Regions from separate parts of the Candidatus Villigracilis affinis genome, predicted to be linked through region 3. Evidence: predicted binding sites of a transcription regulator. Region 3 holds the regulator's gene; each other region holds the start of a gene.
The links. Region 3 encodes LexA, which represses DNA repair genes until DNA is damaged. Its sites were predicted from a motif close to ACNGAACANNTGTTCNGT; they were not measured.
Positions count from the first base shown of each region.

Region 1: a site for LexA is predicted at 2,279-2,296, ahead of recA (recombinase RecA). Genes of this name have one in related genera too.
Region 2: a site for LexA is predicted at 2,852-2,869, ahead of uvrB (excinuclease ABC subunit UvrB). Genes of this name have one in related genera too.

Region 1 is NZ_JADJKT010000006.1:153,191-159,819, forward strand. It holds gene IPI86_RS04575 (NBR1-Ig-like domain-containing protein) at 468-1,010, opposite strand; gene recA (recombinase RecA) at 1,065-2,180, opposite strand; gene IPI86_RS04585 (M23 family metallopeptidase) at 2,404-3,486, opposite strand; gene IPI86_RS04590 (hypothetical protein) at 3,553-5,448, opposite strand; gene IPI86_RS04595 (hypothetical protein) at 5,461-5,832, opposite strand; gene IPI86_RS04600 (alpha/beta hydrolase) at 6,135-6,629, shown strand, end outside.
Region 2 is NZ_JADJKT010000037.1:52,032-58,660, reverse strand. It holds gene IPI86_RS19050 (NAD(P)-binding domain-containing protein) at 1-331, shown strand, start outside; gene IPI86_RS19045 (DUF2007 domain-containing protein) at 375-617, shown strand; gene uvrB (excinuclease ABC subunit UvrB) at 700-2,739, opposite strand; gene IPI86_RS19035 (hypothetical protein) at 2,959-5,001, shown strand; gene mfd (transcription-repair coupling factor) at 5,068-6,629, opposite strand, start outside.
Region 3 is NZ_JADJKT010000025.1:60,466-67,094, reverse strand. It holds gene tuf (elongation factor Tu) at 1-350, shown strand, start outside; gene rpmG (50S ribosomal protein L33) at 372-542, shown strand; tRNA gene IPI86_RS11585 (tRNA-Trp) at 579-651, shown strand; gene secE (preprotein translocase subunit SecE) at 716-934, shown strand; gene nusG (transcription termination/antitermination protein NusG) at 953-1,645, shown strand; gene rplK (50S ribosomal protein L11) at 1,765-2,190, shown strand; gene rplA (50S ribosomal protein L1) at 2,241-2,954, shown strand; gene rplJ (50S ribosomal protein L10) at 3,173-3,703, shown strand; gene rplL (50S ribosomal protein L7/L12) at 3,761-4,141, shown strand; gene lexA (transcriptional repressor LexA) at 4,205-4,882, opposite strand; gene corA (magnesium/cobalt transporter CorA) at 4,992-5,978, opposite strand; gene IPI86_RS11540 (hypothetical protein) at 6,171-6,398, shown strand; gene IPI86_RS11535 (MFS transporter) at 6,400-6,629, shown strand, end outside.

The DNA.
Region 1 (6,629 bases), on a different contig from region 3:
AAGGTCAATGGTTTCATTCCAAGATATTCCATGTAATAAAGAATGTTTTGAAATGCATTACCTGTTGCTTTGTTATTTCCATAATAAATTCCCAGATGCTTGTATGCAGCGATCTACTAGTAAACTGTATGTCAGGGCAATTTTTGCCTTGGGAGTGACCTGAGAAGAATAGGCGCCGAGACCTGTTTTATGTAAAGCCGATAGATTTTCATGTCTTCATAATGACCTGTCGCCACTATCTGGGAAATCAACTGTCTTAGTGGATAGTCCAAAAATTTTCGTGGTTTGACAAAAAACGGAGGGTTTCGTTTAGCGTATCCATTTTCTTTCAACGGAAAGCCTGTTTGCCCCAATGTCCTTGGCGTAATCTCTTTGTTTATGTAATTTAATGCGATAAAAACATATATTCCGAATTCAATGCGAACCAAACATTTTTGACCAAATGATATTATCGGACGTTTTTTATCTCAAGGCACGACAACAATCTTGATAAATATCGGGTCGCCAAATGGATTTCCCTCTGGGTCGTAGGCTTGCCAGGCGCTTTCGTAGGGGCCTTCGGTTGCGGGGGCGGTGAAGAGGATGCGGAGAGTGGCTTGAGTCCCTGCGCGGGCGGGGTAGAGGGGTTGTTCCTGGGCTGCGCCCATGGGGTCGCCGCCGATCCATTTCAGGCGGTAGGTAGAGTCCCAGTCACAGGTGCCGCTGTTTTGGACGAGCCATTGTTTGTCCATGGCGGTGTTGGGGGCCACGGTTGTGCCGTCATTGATGGTGATGTCGTTGAGGAAGCTCAGGCTGTTGATGCATGGGCCGGGGACGGTCGGCACAGCGGTGTCGGTTGGGACGAAGGTGACGAATGAGGGGATGGGCGTGGTAGTGGCGAGGATGACGATCTGTGTCGGTTGAGGTTGCGTGGGTGGGCGAAACGGCGTGGACGTGGTTTGGGGTCCGCAGGCTGCGGGGAGAAAAAGGATCGGGAGCAGAATCAGGATTCGGTTAAGAAAGATGCGCATGGGCTTCATCATAACAAAAAAAGAGACACGGCGGCTGCCGTGTCTCTGTGTGATTTATGCTTCTTCTTCCGCGCCGCCTGCGTCTTCGGCTCCGATTTCGGCACCGCCGATATCAAGCGGGAGGGCGATTTCGCCGCTGAGCGCTTTCTGGCGGATGATGCCTTCGATCTCGGTCATCATATCGAGATTGCCGCGGAGGTAATCCTTGGCGTTTTCGCGTCCCTGACCGATGCGGATATCTCCATAGGAGAAGAACGCGCCGCGCTTCGTGAGGACCTCGAACTTGGTTGCCAGATCGAGAATATCGCCAGCCTTTGAGATGCCTTCGTTGAACATGATGTCGAACTCGGCGGTGCGGAACGGGGGCGCAACTTTGTTCTTGACAACCTTCACGCGGGTGCGGTTACCGATGACTTCCTCACCAACCTTGATGGATTGAATGCGGCGGACATCGAGGCGGACGGAGGCGTAGAACTTGAGCGCCTGACCGCCTGTGGTGGTTTCAGGATTGCCGAACATGACGCCGATCTTCTGGCGAAGTTGATTGGTGAAGATGACCGATGTCTTGGTCTGGTTGATCGCGCCGCTGAGTTTGCGCAGCGCCTGAGACATGAGACGGGCCTGCACACCCATGGTGGCATCGCCCATGTCGCCTTCGATTTCAGAGCGTGGAACGAGCGCGGCGACCGAGTCGACGACGACCACATCCACGGCGCCGGAGCGCACGAGGGTTTCTGCAATTTCAAGCGCCTGTTCGCCGGTGTCTGGCTGGGAGACGAGCAGGTTGTCAATATCCACACCGACTTTGGCGGCGTAGCTTGGGTCGAGCGCATGTTCCATATCAATAAATGCGGCGGTGCCGCCGAGGCGCTGGGCTTCTGCAACGATGTGCTGGCAGAGTGTGGTTTTACCGGATGATTCAGGGCCGTAGATCTCGATGACACGTCCGCGCGGAATGCCGCCGACGCCGAGGGCAATATCGAGGGAGAGGGAACCGGTGGGGATCACCTCGGTCACCATGCCCTGCGCTTCGCCGAGGCGCATGATCGAGCCATCACCGTAGCGTTTTAAAATATCGCCAACGGCCTTGTCGAGGACAGCGCGTTTGGCGTTATCGATGTTTTGAGTTTGTGCGGGTGTTTCTGTTGCGCGAGAGGATTTACGTGCCATGGGTTAGGTCTCCAATACAAGTTTTATAGGTGAAAAAATTATAACCACAAAGGACACGAAGTGCCGCAAAGGGTTAAGGGTTGTTGTGTGGCGAGAGTATAGCACAGATGTTCAGTGCGTCAAGGTGGAGAGAGGGCTTTTTTATGGTAGTGAGACGCCGCCGAGGACGGCGGCTAAAGCAGAAAGTTGAGTACGAATAAAAGCAAATTTGAGAAGAGGTTGTTTATCGAACAGGTGTGGGTGTGGCGGGTAAGGCGGGCAAAAACTCCAGCGTGGGGGCGGGCGGGCGGGTGGAGTCGAATCCGTTTTCGCCTTCGAAGGTGAAGTAGGTTACCTGGCCGGGGAAGATCTCCACCCAGGTTTGGCCGGGCTTTTTCTCTTCATCGTAGATGATGATGAGTTTGTAGATACCGGCGGGCAGATCACCGAGGACGAGGTTTTCGTTGTAGTATGGATCGGCATTGGCTGCACCGCCGCTGCCGTAGGTCCGCACCAGATAGGTCTTCCCCGTTTCTTCGGAGATCACAAGCACTTCCTTGTGGCGCATCGTATCTTTCTTTTCATCCATCACGCGGCCTACGAGCACACCCCAGCCCTGCGGCGGAGCAGTCCACAATTCGGGGTTGAGTGTGAAGTGAAACGAATTCTCGCCAAGCCTTACTTCAAAATGGACATGCGGCCCGGTGACTGCTCCAGTTGCGCCAACCAGCCCGATCAGGTCGCCTGATTCCACGTGCTGACCGACGACCGCGATGACTTCGTCCATGTGGGCGTAGACGGTGTAAAGCTGCTGGCCCTGATAGCCAAAATCATGGCGGATGGCAACGGCCAGCCCGTATGGGTCTGAGTCATTTGTCGGGGTTTCGGTGAACAGCCCCCAGCCTGCCCAGACCACTGTGCCAGGCCCGGCGGCCATGATGGGCGCGCCTTTTTCAGCATCGATGTCGATGCCGGTGTGGATGATATCTTGCGCGAAGAAAATCCCGCCGTAGCGATAATCTGCGATGGGCCAGTTGACCTGGTCGGCGGCGACGGGGCGTATGAAATAAAAATGGTCATACGGTGACATGGCCCACGGCACAGGATACAGCGGAGGACGCCAGCCTGAGATCGGTTCTGCGCCCGGGGTTGGGAGGTTGAATTGAAAGGGTTCCGGTGAAGGGGTTTGCGGCGCTTCAAACGTGACCTGAGGCAGGTCGGCCACTTCGGCAATTACCGGTGTTGGGCTGGGTGCCGCACTACTCGAACCCGCACAGGCGGAGAGCAGTAGAAATAGAATAGCGGTCAGTAAGGTTTTGATTTTCAATTTGAATGATCTTCTCGCCGAGCGAAATTGCCCTTCGACTTCGCCGCAAAGTGCGTGCGGCTCCGCTTAGGGGATGATCGTCGGCGGGGTTTGGGTGGGAGTGGGAGTCTCTGTCACCGTGGGGGATAGCGTGGGGGTCAGCGATAATGTTGGCGTGGGCGATAAGGTGGGTGTGCGGGTTGGACGCGGTGTACGCGTGGGGCGCGGCGTTTCGGTGGGGGTTGGGGTGCGGGTGGGTGTGAGGCTGGGGGCGAGCACGCGGGTGGGTGTGACGAGCGCGTCGGTTGGATATAACTCGAGCATGGCGTTGTACCAGGTTAATCCGTTGGTGAGGGCGAATTCAGTGAAGCGGGCGCCCGCGTAATAGGTGCGCCAGTTGGGGAGGGCGGGTAAGCGTTCCCAGTTGTAGGCATTGCTGAGTGCGGTCATATCGATCCAGTAGCCTGATGGGACGGCGGCATATTCTCCGCCTTGTTCATAGGTGCGCGGATTAAGTTCGTAGCGCGCGCTGAGATTCCACGGGGCGTTGTGAATCGGTTCGCCGAGTGAGCCATCTTGAATGGTGGCGCGGACGTAGACCCGCCAGTAGGTTTGTGCGCCGATGTCTTCGCGCAGGGTGACCATCCAGCCTGTATCGGCCATGAGCGGGTTGATGGCGAAGGCGCGGCCGGTGTAGAGCCAATCTTCTTCGAGGCCGGGGTCGAGACTGGTGGTGAGCGGGATGAAGACATTTTCAAGGCTGGAGAGTACGTCCCAGCCTGTTTCGATGATGACGCGATTGCGCAGGCTGTTGAAGGATTCATCCACGAGGTCGTGTAACTGCGGATAAGGCGCCTGCACATCTGTGATCTCGACTACATGCCAGCGTTGATTGGGCACATCGGCTTCGGGGGTGATCTGCGGCGACCATAACGCGGGCGGAGTTGATTCGGCGGCTTGTGTAAAAGTAGCGGGAAGCGGATTCGATAGATCGGCGAAGCCCCAGGTCAATCCGCGCGCGCGGCCGGGGAGCGGTGTAGGCGCAAGCAATAATGTGCCTTTGATATCGTATGAGGTGATGTATTGTTGATTGGAGCCGTTGGTAACAGCGACGATCTTTTCGGCGGTTTCATTCCATGAGCCCCAGATGCCGTCGCCGACCCAGTAGGCGGTGCGCTCGGGGTCGGCTGCGTTCCAGATGTAAAGTCCGCTGTAGCCGATGGTTTGTGAGATGGATGCCCATAATAATTGCGAGCCGTCAAAATTCCAGACGGGATAATTTTCTGAGGCGAAGGGAGTGTTGCTGAGGTTTTGGAATCGGTCTTCGCCGGTGAGGTCGAGGTTGGCGAGCCAGACGTCACTATCGCCGCCGCGGGTGGAGATGAAGGCGACGTGACGGCCATCAGGAGCCCAGACGGGCGAGTGATCTGATGCGGGGTGCTGGGTGATGGGAAGGATGGGTTGTGTGCGGTCGTTGACGGATACGACGGAGACTTCGAGGTTTTCGCTGGTGTAGGTTTCGAAGACGAGCCATTGCGAATCGGGCGACCAGGATGGGGCTGAGTCGTATTCGGGTGAGTTGGTGATCTGGTTGACGCTGCCGCTTTGGAGATCCATGACGTAGAGATCCCAGAAGCCGTTTCGGTCGGAGGCGAAGGCGAGCTGGGTGCGGTCGGGGCTGAGGGCGGGGGCGATGTCGTTCCAGTTGCCTGTGGTGATGCGGGTGAGGGGCAGGTCTTGCGGCGGGTTGCTTTGTACGAAGAGGTGGGCGTAGCCGTTTTCTTCGATGGAGAGGAAGACGAGGTTGCCTTCGCCGCTGTAGCGGATGACGCTGGGTGTGCTGGTGATATCGAGAATGAGTTCGAGGGTGGAATCGGGGGCGGGGGTGGCCTGTGTGGGTTGAGCGCAGCCGAGCAAGAGGGCGCTGAGAATCGTTAAAGCAAAGAATACTTTTGCGGGTGATGTGGTGTGATGCACAGGCATGGATAATTTTAATTAAGTTGAAGCAGGCTGGGGGTCGTCAGGATGCGGTTCCACATCGAATGAATAGGTGATGGGTTCGTTGGAGGGTCCGTCTGGGTAGTAGAGTCTTGCGTTGAGTTTGTAGGGGTTGTTGAGTTCGCCGCGAATGTGCATGGTGAATTCGAGCTTCCATGAAAGCGGTTCGACGATGCTGGTGGATGAGACTTCGCTGCCATTTGCGTCGGTGAGGATGATTTCAATGTAGGGGCGTTTTTGAAAGGGGGTGACTTCGAGGTTGACGCGCAGTCGGCGGCCATCGGGGTAGGGTTGGGCGGAAAGCGAGTTGATCTTTGTTTCTTCGGGGACGGCGCGGGTGAGGTTGTCTTCGGGAAAGAAAAAGTCCATTTGGGTATTATAACCAGAAAAGAGGGGGCGGGTCTTTGCGGTGGATGAGATTTGGATTACAGTTTCATTAGTTTTGATTTTTTGATATGGGTTGAAGGCTCTACCACAATGGGCACCAAGGGTCACGAAGGTTGTGTGGAGCAATACAGGGATGAGGATGGGTGGAAATTTTTCGGGGGGGTTGGCGCGAATTTTTGTGGATTTTGGCCCAGGGTTCGTAGGTGATATTGCCGGTGTGTTTGCAATGTGAACGTGCGAGTGACGGTGGTGATGGGCTTATAATTTAGGAAGGAGATCTAATTATGGATGCGATCTTGATTCATGGAATGGGGCGGAAGCCGATGGCGATGTCTATTTTGGGGGCGAGGCTGTTGGCGGCGGGGATTCGTCCGCATTTTTTTGGGTATATGGTGGCGCTGGAGAGTTGGGAGCATTGTGTTTTGCGGTATGAGCGGTTTATCAACAGGCGCGCGGGGGCGGGGGATTATATTATTGTGGGACATTCTCTCGGTACGGTTTTGACGCGGGCTGTTTTGCCGAGGCTGATGCATAAGCCGAAGGCGTGTTTTTTTCTGGCTCCTCCAACGCGGGTTTGCAAGGCGGCGCGGACTTTTGGCCGCCGTGGGGTGGCGCGTTTCTTTATGGGGAGGATGGGGCGGGTGCTGACGAGCGATTCGTTCATGACCTCGCTGCCTGTTCCCGATGTGCCGACGAAAATTTACGCAGGGGTGGCTGGTCCACGGGGGCGGTTTTCGCCTTTCGGGGAGGAGCCGAACGATGGTCTGCTGATGGTGAAT
Region 2 (6,629 bases), on a different contig from region 3:
AACTCAGGTGGTCGAATGTAGAGAACTCCCCGCAGGAGAATTACAAATCACGCTGAATGACGGCTCGACGATGGTGATTGACCACGTCATTCTGGCGACTGGCTACAAAATGGATATCACCCGCATCCCATTTATTATGAATGGCAACCTCGCCAGTCAGTTAAAAACCCAAAACGGATTCCCCATGCTGGATGAATCCTTCCAAAGCAGCATTCCCAACCTATATTTCACAGGCCTGCCCGCCGCACAGGATTTTGGTCCATTTTTCGGTTTTACCGCGGCGGCAAATACATCCGCAAAGATCATTGGGCGCGCACTTTCGATGTCGTAAAACGGGAAAACTGGCATATACTTTAATCAGGAGACCAGCCAAAATGGACGAGCTAAAATACGAAAAGATCGGTGAAGCCAACAGCCGAGCAGAGGCCGAGGTTATTGAAAGTTTTTTGGAAGCCGAAGGGATCGATGTGGAGCTCATCGAAGAATCGGTCTCGCACACAGCCTATGCCATCGCTAATGCACGCGTCGAAATATTTGTCCCTACAGAAAAAGCAAAAAAGGCACTCAAGCTCCTCAAGCCATTTGACGATATTCAACCTGACGAAGATGATCTATAAAGTTTATAACAACCCGTAGATTCTCTTGAATTCACAAAACCAGCCGTCCCGTTGAAATGAGGCGGCTGGTTTTATTTTCCAATTAATCTTCATCCCCAGTCATCAGCTTGATCCGTTCCCATGGCTTCAGGCTTTCGTCTTCAGCCAGCAAATTCCTCAAATCATAAAGTTCATCGCGCAGGGCAGCAGCTCTTTCGAACTCGAGGTTCTTCGCGGCGTCCTTCATATGCTTTTCAACTTCGTTTATGATCTTACGGAGTTCGCCGCGCGGCAGACCAGCCGTAGCCTTCACCCGATATTCACCCCTCAATTCACCGACAGCCTTCTCTGTCATTCCTTCCGTAAGGTCGTGAATTTCCTTGTGAATGCTGATCGGCATGATGCCGTTATCTTCATTGTATTTCACCTGTTTGGCACGGCGGCGATTCGTCTCATCCAGCGCGCGCTTCATCGAGTCGGTCATGCGGTCAGCATACATGATCACACGCCCGTTCACATTGCGAGCGGCGCGGCCGATGGTTTGGATCAATGCCGTATCTGAACGCAGAAAACCTTCCTTATCCGCATCCAATACCGCAACAAGGGAAACCTCGGGCAGGTCAAGACCTTCGCGCAGCAGATTGATTCCCACCAACACGTCGAAAGTGCCCAATCGCAGGTCGCGGAGAATGCTCACACGCTCCAGCGTTTCCACCTCAGAGTGCAAATACTGGACTTTGATGCCCAACTCTTTCATATACGTGGTCAGATCTTCTGACATACGCTTTGTGAGAGTCGTGACCAAAGTACGCTCGTGTCTTTCCACCCGTTGCCTGATCTCTCCGACCAGATCATCCACCTGCCCTTTGGTTGGGCGGACATCCACTTCGGGGTCGATCAATCCAGTCGGGCGAATGATCTGCTCGACAACTTGTTCAGCGTGCTCCATCTCGTAAGCTGAAGGCGTGGCGGACGTATAGATCGTCGAACCCATCACCTCTTCAAACTCGTCAAACTTGAGCGGACGGTTATCCATCGCAGAAGGCAATCGGAAACCATATTCCACCAGGGTTTCCTTGCGGGCACGATCACCATTATACATACCGCGGATCTGCGGCACGGTCATGTGACTCTCGTCAATAACGAGCAGATAATCGCTTGGCAAAAAGTCGATCATCGTCCACGGGTGTGTGCCTGCGGCGCGGCGATCAAAGTGGCGGGAGTAGTTTTCGATGCCCGAGCAATACCCAACTTCACGAAGCATTTCCAGGTCATAGCGGGTACGCTGTTCAAGGCGCTGTGCTTCCAGAATTCGCCCCGCCTGCTTATATTGGGCGAGCCGCTCTTCCAACTCCGATTCGATGTCGGCCATGGCTTCCTTGGTCTTCTCGGCATCGGTCAGATATTGCTTTGCAGGGAAGATCGAGATTTCCTTCGGCTCATCAAACACCTCGCCCGTGAGCGGACTGAACTGCATGATGCGCTCCACTTCATCGCCAAAGAAGGTGATGCGGTAGGCGCGTTTTTCTTCGTAAGCAGGGATGATCTCCAGCGTATCGCCGCGCACACGGAAGGTACCTGTGCGCAGTTCCATGTCGTTGCGCTGGTATTGCGATTCGATCAGGCGGCGCAACAGGGCATTTCTGCGGACCAACTGCCCCACCGCCAAATTGACAGAACCCTTGTTGAATTCTTCGGGATTCCCCAAACCATAAATGCACGAAACCGAAGCCACGATGATGACATCGCGGCGGGAGACAAGCGCGGTCGTCGCTGCGAGGCGCAGACGTTCGATCTCCTCATTGATCTGGGTTTCCTTTTCGATGAAGAGGTCATGGCGCGGGACGTAAGCTTCGGGCTGGTAGTAATCGTAGTAGGAAACAAAATACGATACCGCATTCTCGGGGAAGAATTCCTTGAACTCGGCGTACAACTGCGCCGCAAGGGTCTTGTTGTGCGCCATGATGAGAGCGGGCTTCTGCAATTCCTGGATCACGGAGGCGATCGTGAAGGTCTTGCCTGTGCCTGTGGCGCCAAGCAATACCTGATGCTTCATGCCTTTATGAACGCCATCCACAAGTCCGCGGATGGCTTCGGGTTGATCCCCCATGGGGATAAAAGGAGCGGTTAGTTTGAAGTCCATATTTTTCTCTGGGTGTTTATTCTAATTGGAGTTGAAGGACGACGGAATGTAATTGCGCTTCGGCTCCCTGGCAATTCCTGCCAGGGCAAGTGTCGCTCAGCGCGAAAGATGGATAGAAAACGTGTTCTATTTTACTTCAAAGACGGAGGAAAGGCCAGAGAAACAGGAGCAGGCTCACGGTCAGGTTTGAGGCGGGAGTGAAAGTATAATCACGCCGTCATGAAAAGAATCCGATCCGCTTTACAGAGCATTTTGAGTCAGGAAAAATACACGCCGCTCGCGTTTCTCGTCGTCGCCTTCATCGGTTTTGGTTTGCTTGCGAATCGACTCGGCTTTTATCAGGACGACTGGCCTTACATTTTTTACGCCTTCAACAAAGGCATCCCGAGTCTGACTCTGGAATTGTATTACGACAGCCGCCCAAATGCGGCATGGTTATACATCGTCATGTTCAACCTGCTGGGGTTCAAGCCGATCGCGTGGCATCTGGCGGCGGTGATCTTTCGCTGGCTGACGGGCACACTGCTTTGGTATTTATTTCGCCGCATCTGGCCAAGCCATACCAGGCAGGTGACCTTTGCAACCTATCTTTTCATTGTCCATCCTTTCTTTTTGATCCAGCCGTATGCGGTCAATTCGATTTTGTATTGGGCAGGGTTTTTATTTTTCTCGGCCAGTTTGCTCATCATGGCGCGGAATGCAACTGAATCAAAGCATCGCATCCCATTGACGATGCTGGCGGTTTTGCTCGAAGCAGTCCATCTCTTTACGAGCGAATATTTCGTCGGCATGGTGATAGTACGCCCGTTGATCCTTTACTGGATTCTAAATTCGCGCGAACTCCCAACCCGACAACGCATCACTACCGTCGTCAAACAGTGGATTCCGTACCTTGCCGCACTTGCGGCTTACGTCATCTGGCGGATGTTCCTGTACGTGCCGCCACCCATCGGCGACCGCAATGCGCCAGAAGTTTTGTTTGCGCTATTCAGCAAACCGCTGCAGACGATCACCTACTTAATTCGAATCGCTTTGCAGGACTCAGTCATCATCACATTCACAAGCTGGTATCGAACCCTCGTGCCAGAGTTGTTCGCTTTTAGTTCCATTTTTAGTTGGTTCGTGATTCTTGTTTCGATTTTTGCCTTTGCGGCTGTGTTCATCCACTTGAAACAGATCGCCGAAAAAGAGGAGCGCGGCAACTGGTTCGCGCAACCCCTGACCCTCGGCCTGCTTCTGCTTTTACTTGGCATGGCCCCCATCTGGATCATTGGGCAGGATATCGTGACGCACAAGAATCAATTCGCAGGGACTCGTTTCGGGATTGGTTCCACATTGGGCGCGGCACTGATCTTTGCCGTACTGATCAACAGCCTGATCGACGGGAGAAAAAAGATCGCAGTCGTTTCTGCGTGCATTGCACTGGCGATTTCGATGCACCTGACCAACGAAAAGGATTTTGCCTATTCATGGGAAAAACAGGAGCGTTTTGCCCAGCAACTCCTCTGGCGTGCGCCGAAGATCGAAGCAGGCACTGCGTTGGTCACAGATGAGGAAATCCTCGGCTACATGGGCAGTTACTCGGTCTCGTATTCGATCATCACTACCTATCAACCTGGTGATATTCAAACACCGCCCTATTGGTATTTCCCTTTTTATTACACCAATCCCAATGTGCAGGATTTTCTGGCAGGGATTCCGCTAGAAGACAGCAAATTGACGATGGAATTCAAAGGGAACAGCGACAAGATGATCCTGTTCACCTTCAACCCTGAAATGCAAAGATGCCTGTGGGTGCTGCGCCCCGAAGACACCAACCTGCGATTGGTCAGCACAGATATGCGTCAACTCAGCGCAGGTTCGGATGTGGAACTGATTCAGCAGGGAGAGAAAAATCTGCCAGAGCAAATTTACGGAAAACAAAACACCGAAACCTGGTGTTACTTTTTCGAAAAAGCCGACCTCGCCCGTCAATACAAAGATTGGGATGAAGTTGTGCGTCTTTGGGGAAAATCGCAAGCCATCGGCGAGCAAGCGGATAATGGCTTCGAGATCATTCCATTTATCGAAGGTTACGGTCATCTTGGAGATTGGGAGCAGGTCAAAACTTTGACCAAGTCTGCGAAGCGCATCACGGCGGGGCTGGAGCCCAGTCTGTGCAGCACACTGGATCGGCTGGCGCTCGACACACCCGCATCGCAGGAACGCGATGACACGCTGATGAAGTTGAAAGATGACTTGAATTGTAGTAACTACCAGTAAACAAATCCGCCCTGACAAATTGTCGGGGCGGAAATTTTTATTGAAACAGAATCAAGTGTCGGGAAATTAAGAAGCGGGGCTTTTGAGCAATCGGTCCAATACATCAAGCAGTCGGATGGTCCACGCTTCATCTTTTGCGACCGTCACCCAATATGCGGATTTGCCGCCACGGATGCCTTCTCCTAGATCAAGCAAACGCTTCGGCTCCGCGCCTTCAGCGGGTGCGGGATACTTGAGCAGGATCTGCCCCGCTTCCCAGTTCACCGAGGACAATCCCGCCTTTTCAGCACGGAGTTTCACCCGCATTTGATACAGCAGGTTTTGCACCATTTCAGGCAAGTGACCAAAGCGATCACGAAACTCGGAGCCGAGCGCATCTAGTTCGGTTTCGTCGCGCAGGTCGGCGATGCGGCGATATAGGCGCAAACGCAAATCCTGATCGGAGATGTAATCGCTGGGAATGCCGACGGCGACAGGCAGATCAACATTGACGGGCATGGAAAGGGGCAAGTTGAAGGATGAATTTTGAAGGATAAAAGATGAAGAAAGATCAATTTCCAGATTGTCTTTCATCAACAGGCGAATACGGCGGACCGAATCGGCGAGCATTCTTGTGTAAAGGTGAAAACCGACCGATTGAATGTATCCATGCTGGCGTGTGCCGAGCAATTCGCCTGCGCCGCGAATTTCCAGATCGCGCATGGCGATGGAATAGCCCGCACCAAGCTGGGTATTTTCGGCAATGACCTCAAGCCTTTGCTGGCCTTCCTGCGTCGGCGACATTTTGTTGTGGCGGAAGAAGTAGGCATAGGCACGCATCGCACCGCGACCGACACGTCCGCGCAATTGATACAGCTGGGCAAGGCCAAAGGTATCGGCGCGGTCTACGATGAGGGTGTTGGCATTGGGAATATCAAGGCCCGATTCGATAATGGTCGTGGAAAGCAGGATGTCAATTTCACCATTTGTGAAGCGGTGCATCACACTTGCCAGTTGACCTTCAGGCATTTGACCGTGACCGATATCCACACGCGCTTCGGGGACGAGTTTATTGAGGTGCGCCTTCATCGCGTCGATGGTATTCACGCGGTTATGGACAAAGAAGATCTGTCCGCCGCGCTCCAATTCGCGCAAAATGGATTGCCGCACCAGACGCGGAGAGTATGGCCCGACATGCGTGACGATCGGCAGACGTTCTTCGGGCGGGGTGTTCAAATTGGAGATATCGCGTACCCCCGTCAGGGCCATGTACAAGGTGCGCGGAATCGGCGTGGCCGTGAGGGTCAGCACATCCACTTCGGTGCGGAGTTTCTTGAGATGTTCCTTGTGCGTGACGCCAAAACGCTGTTCCTCGTCAATGACCACCAACCCCAGGTCTTTGAATTCTACGTCGGCAGAAATCAGGCGATGCGTACCGATGACGATATCCACTTCGCCGAGGGCGAGTTTGTATAAAATCTCGGTCTGCTCGCGGTGGGTACGGAAACGCGAGAGCATCTCCACTTTGACGGGGTATGCCGCCAGCCTTTGCGAGAAGGTTTCGAAATGCTGCTGTGCCAGAACCGTGGTCGGCACAAGCACGGCTACCTGCCTGCCATCCATCACGGCTTTGAACGCGGCGCGCAGAG
Region 3 (6,629 bases):
TGCGCGGTATCGAACGTGAAGATGTGGAGCGTGGCCAGGTATTGGCCAAGCCGAAGTCGATCACCCCGCACAAGAAGTTCCTCGCGGAAGTGTACGTGTTGAAGAAGGAAGAAGGCGGTCGTCACAAGGCATTCTTCAGCGGTTATCGTCCGCAGTTCTACATCCGCACGATGGATGTGACGGGAGACATCACCCTTCCTGAAGGCGTGGAAATGGTCATGCCGGGTGACAATGTGAACCTGACCGTTGAGTTGATTGTGCCCGTGGCTCTTGAGCAGGGCTCCAAGTTCGCCATTCGTGAAGGCGGTCTCACCGTCGGCGCGGGTGTCGTTACCAAGATCCTCGAGTAATATAGAAAGTAAGGTAGCAAGATGGCTTCGAAGAAGAAAGATATCCGCCCCGTGATTACACTTCAGTGTAATGACTGCAAAGAGCGGAATTACACCACCGAAAAGAATCGCCGTAACGATCCGAATCGGTTGGAGTTCAACAAGTACTGCTCGCGCTGCAGGAAGCACACTCAGCATCGCGAAACCAAGTAAGAGTAAGGGTGGGGTGTAAAATCCCCACCCATATTTAGGCCAGTGGCTCAATTGGCAGAGCACTCGTCTCCAAAACGAGCGGTTGTGGGTTCGATTCCTACCTGGCCTGCCTGTGGCAAAACGCCGCGCTTCGTGCGGCGTTTTAGCCGTAAAACCATAGAAGGAGTATTACCTTGGCTGAGAAAGAGAAGAAAGTCAAGAAAAGCGAAAACGCCATTCAGCGTTATTTCCGCGAAACATCCGGCGAGCTTCGTAAAGTAAACTGGCCTACCTGGCCGGAAGCGCGACATCTTACCTTGCTTGTTTTGGCGGTGATGGTGATCGTAGGAATTTTCCTTTCGCTCATAGATTATTTTGCAGATATCTTGGTGAACTTGGTACTTGGACTTTAGGTTTGAATTGAGGATCTGATGGATTTACCGGAATCGCAAGAGCAGTTCGAACAGGAATCGATGGATGAACAGACCGAGGAGCAATCTGCTCCTGTGGTTGATTCCGCTTCTTCATCGGACCCGAAGCCTGCTCGCAGCTCCGATACACAGATCCCCACCGACCTGCCCCCAGTTGACACAATTGTCGAAGGCCCGGCATGGTATGTGATCCACTGTTATTCGGGATACGAGAACAAGGTTCGTCACAACCTTGAGCAGCGCATCGAAACCATGGGTATGAAAGACAAGATCTTCGATGTGGTCATTCCCACCCAGGAAGAGATCGAAGTTAAAGATGGAAAGCGCCGTACGGTGGAACGTCATATCTTCCCGGGCTATGTGCTGGTGAACCTGACGCTATCTGAAGAATCCTGGTATGTAGTTCGTAATACCCCTGGCGTGACCGGTTTCGTTGGTATGGGGAACAGCCCCACGCCATTGCGCCCTGAAGAAGTTGCCCAGATCGTGAAGCGCATGGAAGCTGAAGCGCCCACAGTCAAGGTTTCGTTCAAGGTGGGTGAGCGGGTTCGTATTGTAGATGGACCGTTCAACGACTTCCGCGGTGTGGTCTCTGAAATTGACATGGAACGCACAAAGGTGCGTGTGATGGTCAGTTTCTTCGGACGCGAAACACCTGTTGAGTTGGATTTCCTCCAGGTCGAAAAAGCGTAGTGAAGGGATGCCAAAAGGCATCCAAAATTAATTGGACAGTAGCAGGCCTTAGTCAGGCCTGATGCGGTGGGAGGGTCTCCCAAAATGACCCGCTAAAACCACGAAGGAGTTAAGTCAAAATGGCAAAGAAACTAAAAGCAATCGTACGTCTTCAGCTTGAGGCTGGCAAGGCAAATCCCGCGCCTCCCGTCGGTCCCGCGCTGGCAAGCCATGGTATCAACATCATGGCCTTCTGCAAGGAATACAATGCTCGTACATCCAATCGTCCGGGCGAAACACTTCCTGCGGAAATCACCATTTATACCGATGGTTCGTTCACATTTGTGCTTCGCACTCCGCCCGCTGCAGTTTTGCTTCGCAAAGCTGCCAAGGTTGAGAAGGGCTCCGGCGTTCCTAACAAGGACAAAGTCGGCAAGGTGACCCGCGCCCAGGTGAAGGAAATCGCCGAGTTGAAGATGAAAGACCTTAATGCGATCAGCATCGAAGGTGCGATGAAGCAGGTTGAAGGCACAGCCCGTTCGATGGGCATCACGGTAACCGACTAATTATGTGGGAGGATGGCCTTGTGCTGTCCGCTTGAACCACGGAGGATATTATGACCAAACACGGAAAAAAATATACGGCAGCCGCTGCCAAAGTTGATATTGATAAGGTATACAGCGCCCGCGAAGCAGTTGCACTTGCAAAGGAAACTTCCTTCACCAAGTTCGATGCGACCATTGAAGTTCACATGCGCACCACGCTTGACTCTCGTCAGGCTGATCAGCAGTTGCGCGATGTTGTTGTACTCCCGCACGGCCTCGGCAAGACAGTACGCGTGCTTGTGTTCGCCCAAGGCGAAGGCGCTGCCGCGGCTCGTGCCGCTGGCGCTGACCTCGTTGCTGATGATGACGAGACCATGAAGAAGATCGAAGGTGGCGCGCTGGATTTTGATGTCGCGATCGCTACACCGGATGCGATGGGTAAGGTTGGTCGTTTGGGCCGCGTTCTCGGTCCTCGCGGTTTGATGCCGAATCCCAAGGCAGGCACAGTCGTCGGCGCTGCGGATATGGAACGCGCCATCAAGGAAGCAAAGGCTGGCCGCGTGGAATATCGTTTGGATAAGACCAACAATGTTCACGTTTCGATCGGCAAGGCTTCATTTGGCGCCGATAAGCTTTTTGAGAACTATGTTGCTTTGATGGATGCGGTCAACAAATCCCGCCCATCTGGTGCAAAGGGTAACTTCGTCAAACGCATTACGATCACTTCCACGATGGGTCCTGGCATCAAGACTGACCCGAACGAACACATTGAAGGTGTCGAGTAAGTTATACTCGTTAAACCCTAATAACCACTTCGCCAGTGAAGGCGGGTGTCCTGCGAGATCACTCCAGGACTTAATTCCCCGCTCAGGTGGAGACTGAAAGCAAATATCGGCATTCATTTGTCGGTTCCCTCTTAGGGCTTCCCCCTTGTGGGGTTTGCAAAAAGTCTTTGCCTGCGTGAGTGGCAAAGACTTTTTATTTGAAAGGAGGTGAATAACCTTTGGCAATTTCCAAGCAACGCAAGGAAGAAGTACAGGCCCAGTACGCAGATTGGGTCAAACGCAGTGAAGCAGTCATTCTTGTGGAATATAGCGGCTCGAACATGAAGTCGATTGACGCCATCCGCGCGAAGATCCGTGAGACTGGCGGCGAGTTCCACATCGTCAAGAATACCCTGGCCCGCCGCGTCTTTGCAGATAACGGTATGGATGTCCCTGCTGATTATCTTGTGAAGTCCACAGCTGTGTCGTTCGCATTCAAGGATCCAGCTTCCACCGCAAAAGCATTGACGGACGCCATTAAAGGCAATGAGTTCGTCAAGGTAAAAGGCGGTTTGATGGGCGGCAAGTCCTTGAGCCCCGCTCAAGTGAAGGCCCTGTCTGATATGCCGCCGCTGCCCGTTATGCGCGCAACACTGCTCGGCGTTTTGCAGGCCCCGGCTGGCAAACTCGTCCGCACGCTCGCAGAACCCGCTCGTGGTCTCGCAGCAGTCATCAAGGCGCATTCTGAAAGCGCACAGGCTACGGCCTAGTTTTCGATCTACAAAAAATATTCAAAATTCAAATTACTTAGCAAGGAGTGCTAAACAATGTCTGATAAGCTCGCAAAACTCGTGGATGAACTTTCCACACTTTCCGTCCTTGAGGCGGCTGATCTCGTAAAAATGCTCGAAGAGAAGTGGGGCGTTTCCGCCGCCGCTCCTGTCGCCATGATGGCTGGTGGCCCCGCTGCCGCCGCTGCCGAACCTGTTGAAGAGAAGACCGAGTTCGATGTGGTCATCAAGGATGCAGGCGCCAAGAAGATCGACGTCATCAAGGTCATTCGTCAGTTGACCAGCCTCGGCCTCGGCGAAGCCAAGACCCTCGCTGAAACCGCTGGTGGCAAGGTTCTCTCCGCTGTTGGCAAGGATGCCGCGATGGACGCCAAGAAGAAGCTCGAAGAAGCTGGCGCCGTTATCACGGTCGAGTAAGAAACAAGCTTTAAATAAAAAGGACGGCTCGCAAGAGCCGTCCTTTTTTGTTCTTTTATTTTATTACATGTATCGTTCAACTTTGCGGATGACCATGACCACCTTGCCTTTGATCTCCAACGATTCGTTCTTGTTGACGTAGATCGGGCTCATGGTGGGATTGGCGGGTTGGAGACGGTACTTATCCTTTTCTTTGAAGAAGAACTTCAAAGTGGTTTCGTTGCGGTCTGAAAGCCAGACTGCAACCATATCACCGTTGCGGGCATCCTGGGTGGGTTTGAGGATAACGATATCGCCGTCGTTGACCATGGCATCGATCATTGATTCTCCCTGGACTTTCAGGGCGAACAATTCCTTGCCTTTTTCTTTCGTAGGCATCAAGGACATGGCGATTTCAACCGAGTCTTCAGCAGTAAAGGAGTTGAAATCAGAGTTGGATGGGACGGGGATGGGTTCACCAGCTTGAATAACACCGAGTACGGGTACGCGGAACATGTCACCAAGCGGGGTGGGGCCTGTCAAGCGAACACCGCGGGATATCTTGCGATCACGCTCGATATTGCCTGATTTTTCCAGTTGATCAAGGTAATAATTGACCACGGAAGTGGACGAAATATCACAATGTTCCCCAATTTCACGAATTGAAGGGGGGTGCTTGTGTTCGCGTTGATAACTCGCGATGAAATCAAGGATTTTCTGGTGGCGTTCGCCCAGACCTTTGCTTTTTCTAACCATCATCATTTTAGCCTCCTGAGCGCATTCTTCGCTCATTTGTGCTACGAATGATAACCGAACGCCTGTTCTGTGTCAAGGATTTTATCAGCGGACTTGGGCTGATAAATAGGTGAATTTATATCCAAGTACGGCGTCGCATCCAGAAGAACATGATGACTGGGGTTAGCAGCATCAGGCTCAAGGTCCCGTAAAAGACCGTAGGGAGAGTCCAGTTTTCGTAGGGTGGATTCGCGGCGAAGAAGTTCATCCCAAAGAAGCCTGTCACAAAAGTCAACGGCATGAAGAGGGTGGTGATAATGGTAAGGGTTTTCATGACTTCATTCATGCGGTTGTTGATAACGGAAAGGTATGTGTCCAGTGCGCCGCCGACGAGGTCGCGTAAACTTTCGTTCACATCGTGCAAACGGACGAGGTGATCGTAAATATCGCGGAAAAAGATGCGGTCTTTGCGGTCGATGACCTGGTAATCGTCACGCGCCATTTTGTTGAGCACTTCACGCTGGGGGAGCAGAATGCGGCGCATGGCAAGCAGGACGCGTTTCAATGTAAACAACCTGGCAAGGGTCTGTGAACTGGGGCGGTCAAAGACCTGATCTTCGACCCAGTCTATTTCTTCATCTATTTTTTCAATGATGGGCATGTAGTTCATCACAATCGCATCGATGATCTTGTAAAGCAGATGATCCGCGCCATCCTGCGAATAACGTGGATCGCGCTGACTGGTATTCCAGGTTTCATCAATGGAAGTGATGGGATTGTCGTGATGGGTGATTACATAATTTCGCCCGAGGAAGATATCCAATTCATCGATCTCTGTATCCCACGGTTCGGTGGCTTTTGTCAGATGCATGTAGTTTAAAACGAGATAGAGATAGTCACCCCAATCATCGATTTTTGGCGCATGCGTTTGTTGAAGTGCATCATCAATGGCCAGATGATGAAACCCAAAACTTTGTAGAATTGGCAGCGCGCTTTCCTCAGGTTCCGCGACAAAATCCACCCAAAGCAGGCCGCGCCTGTCGCGCAAGAAACGGGGAAATTCTGAGGTAGGGATATCGGTGCGAACTGGCTTGCCGGGCGAAAAAAATAGCGAACGAATCATGTTTTGCCTCCAAAAGTGGGGAAAATCTATACTTCTCTCGAAAAATATCAATTATATTGATGTTGATATTGATAATATTGATTTACCTATTGACAAAATTCAAAAAGATTGTATAATTTTATTAGAAATTAGGCGTAGCGCATTGATTTTCATGAAAGCCGTTTGAATTTTAACCAGTTGAGAGGAGTTCCCATGGAAATTTTATCTGAGCGAATGTCCGAGTTGAAACGCAAAAGCATTCAGGAAGAGTTGGATGCCATTCATCTTGAAGAGGAAGCTGTGAAGGGTAAAACCCTTTTGGATAAAAATCTCGCATTGATTGGGACCTGGATGGTCTCTCGCGGTGAGAAACTGCGTAAGCGCTACAACCAGTCGGTGCAGGAATCCAATTCGGCGCGGCTTGTAAAGAAAGTTGCATAATATGCTAAACAACACCATTCAAAAGGCGAAGAAACTCTACCACGAATACCCACGCACATTCTGGATCTTGATCGTCATTACTTTTATTGATCGTATCGGTGGTGCGCTGCTCTTTCCATTTTTTGCGCTTTATCTTACCAGCAAATTTGATGTGGGCATGGCCGATGTGGGTGTACTTTTCGCGGCGTTCTCGGTTTCAAGTTTTGTCGGTTCCGCTGTCGGCGGCGCATT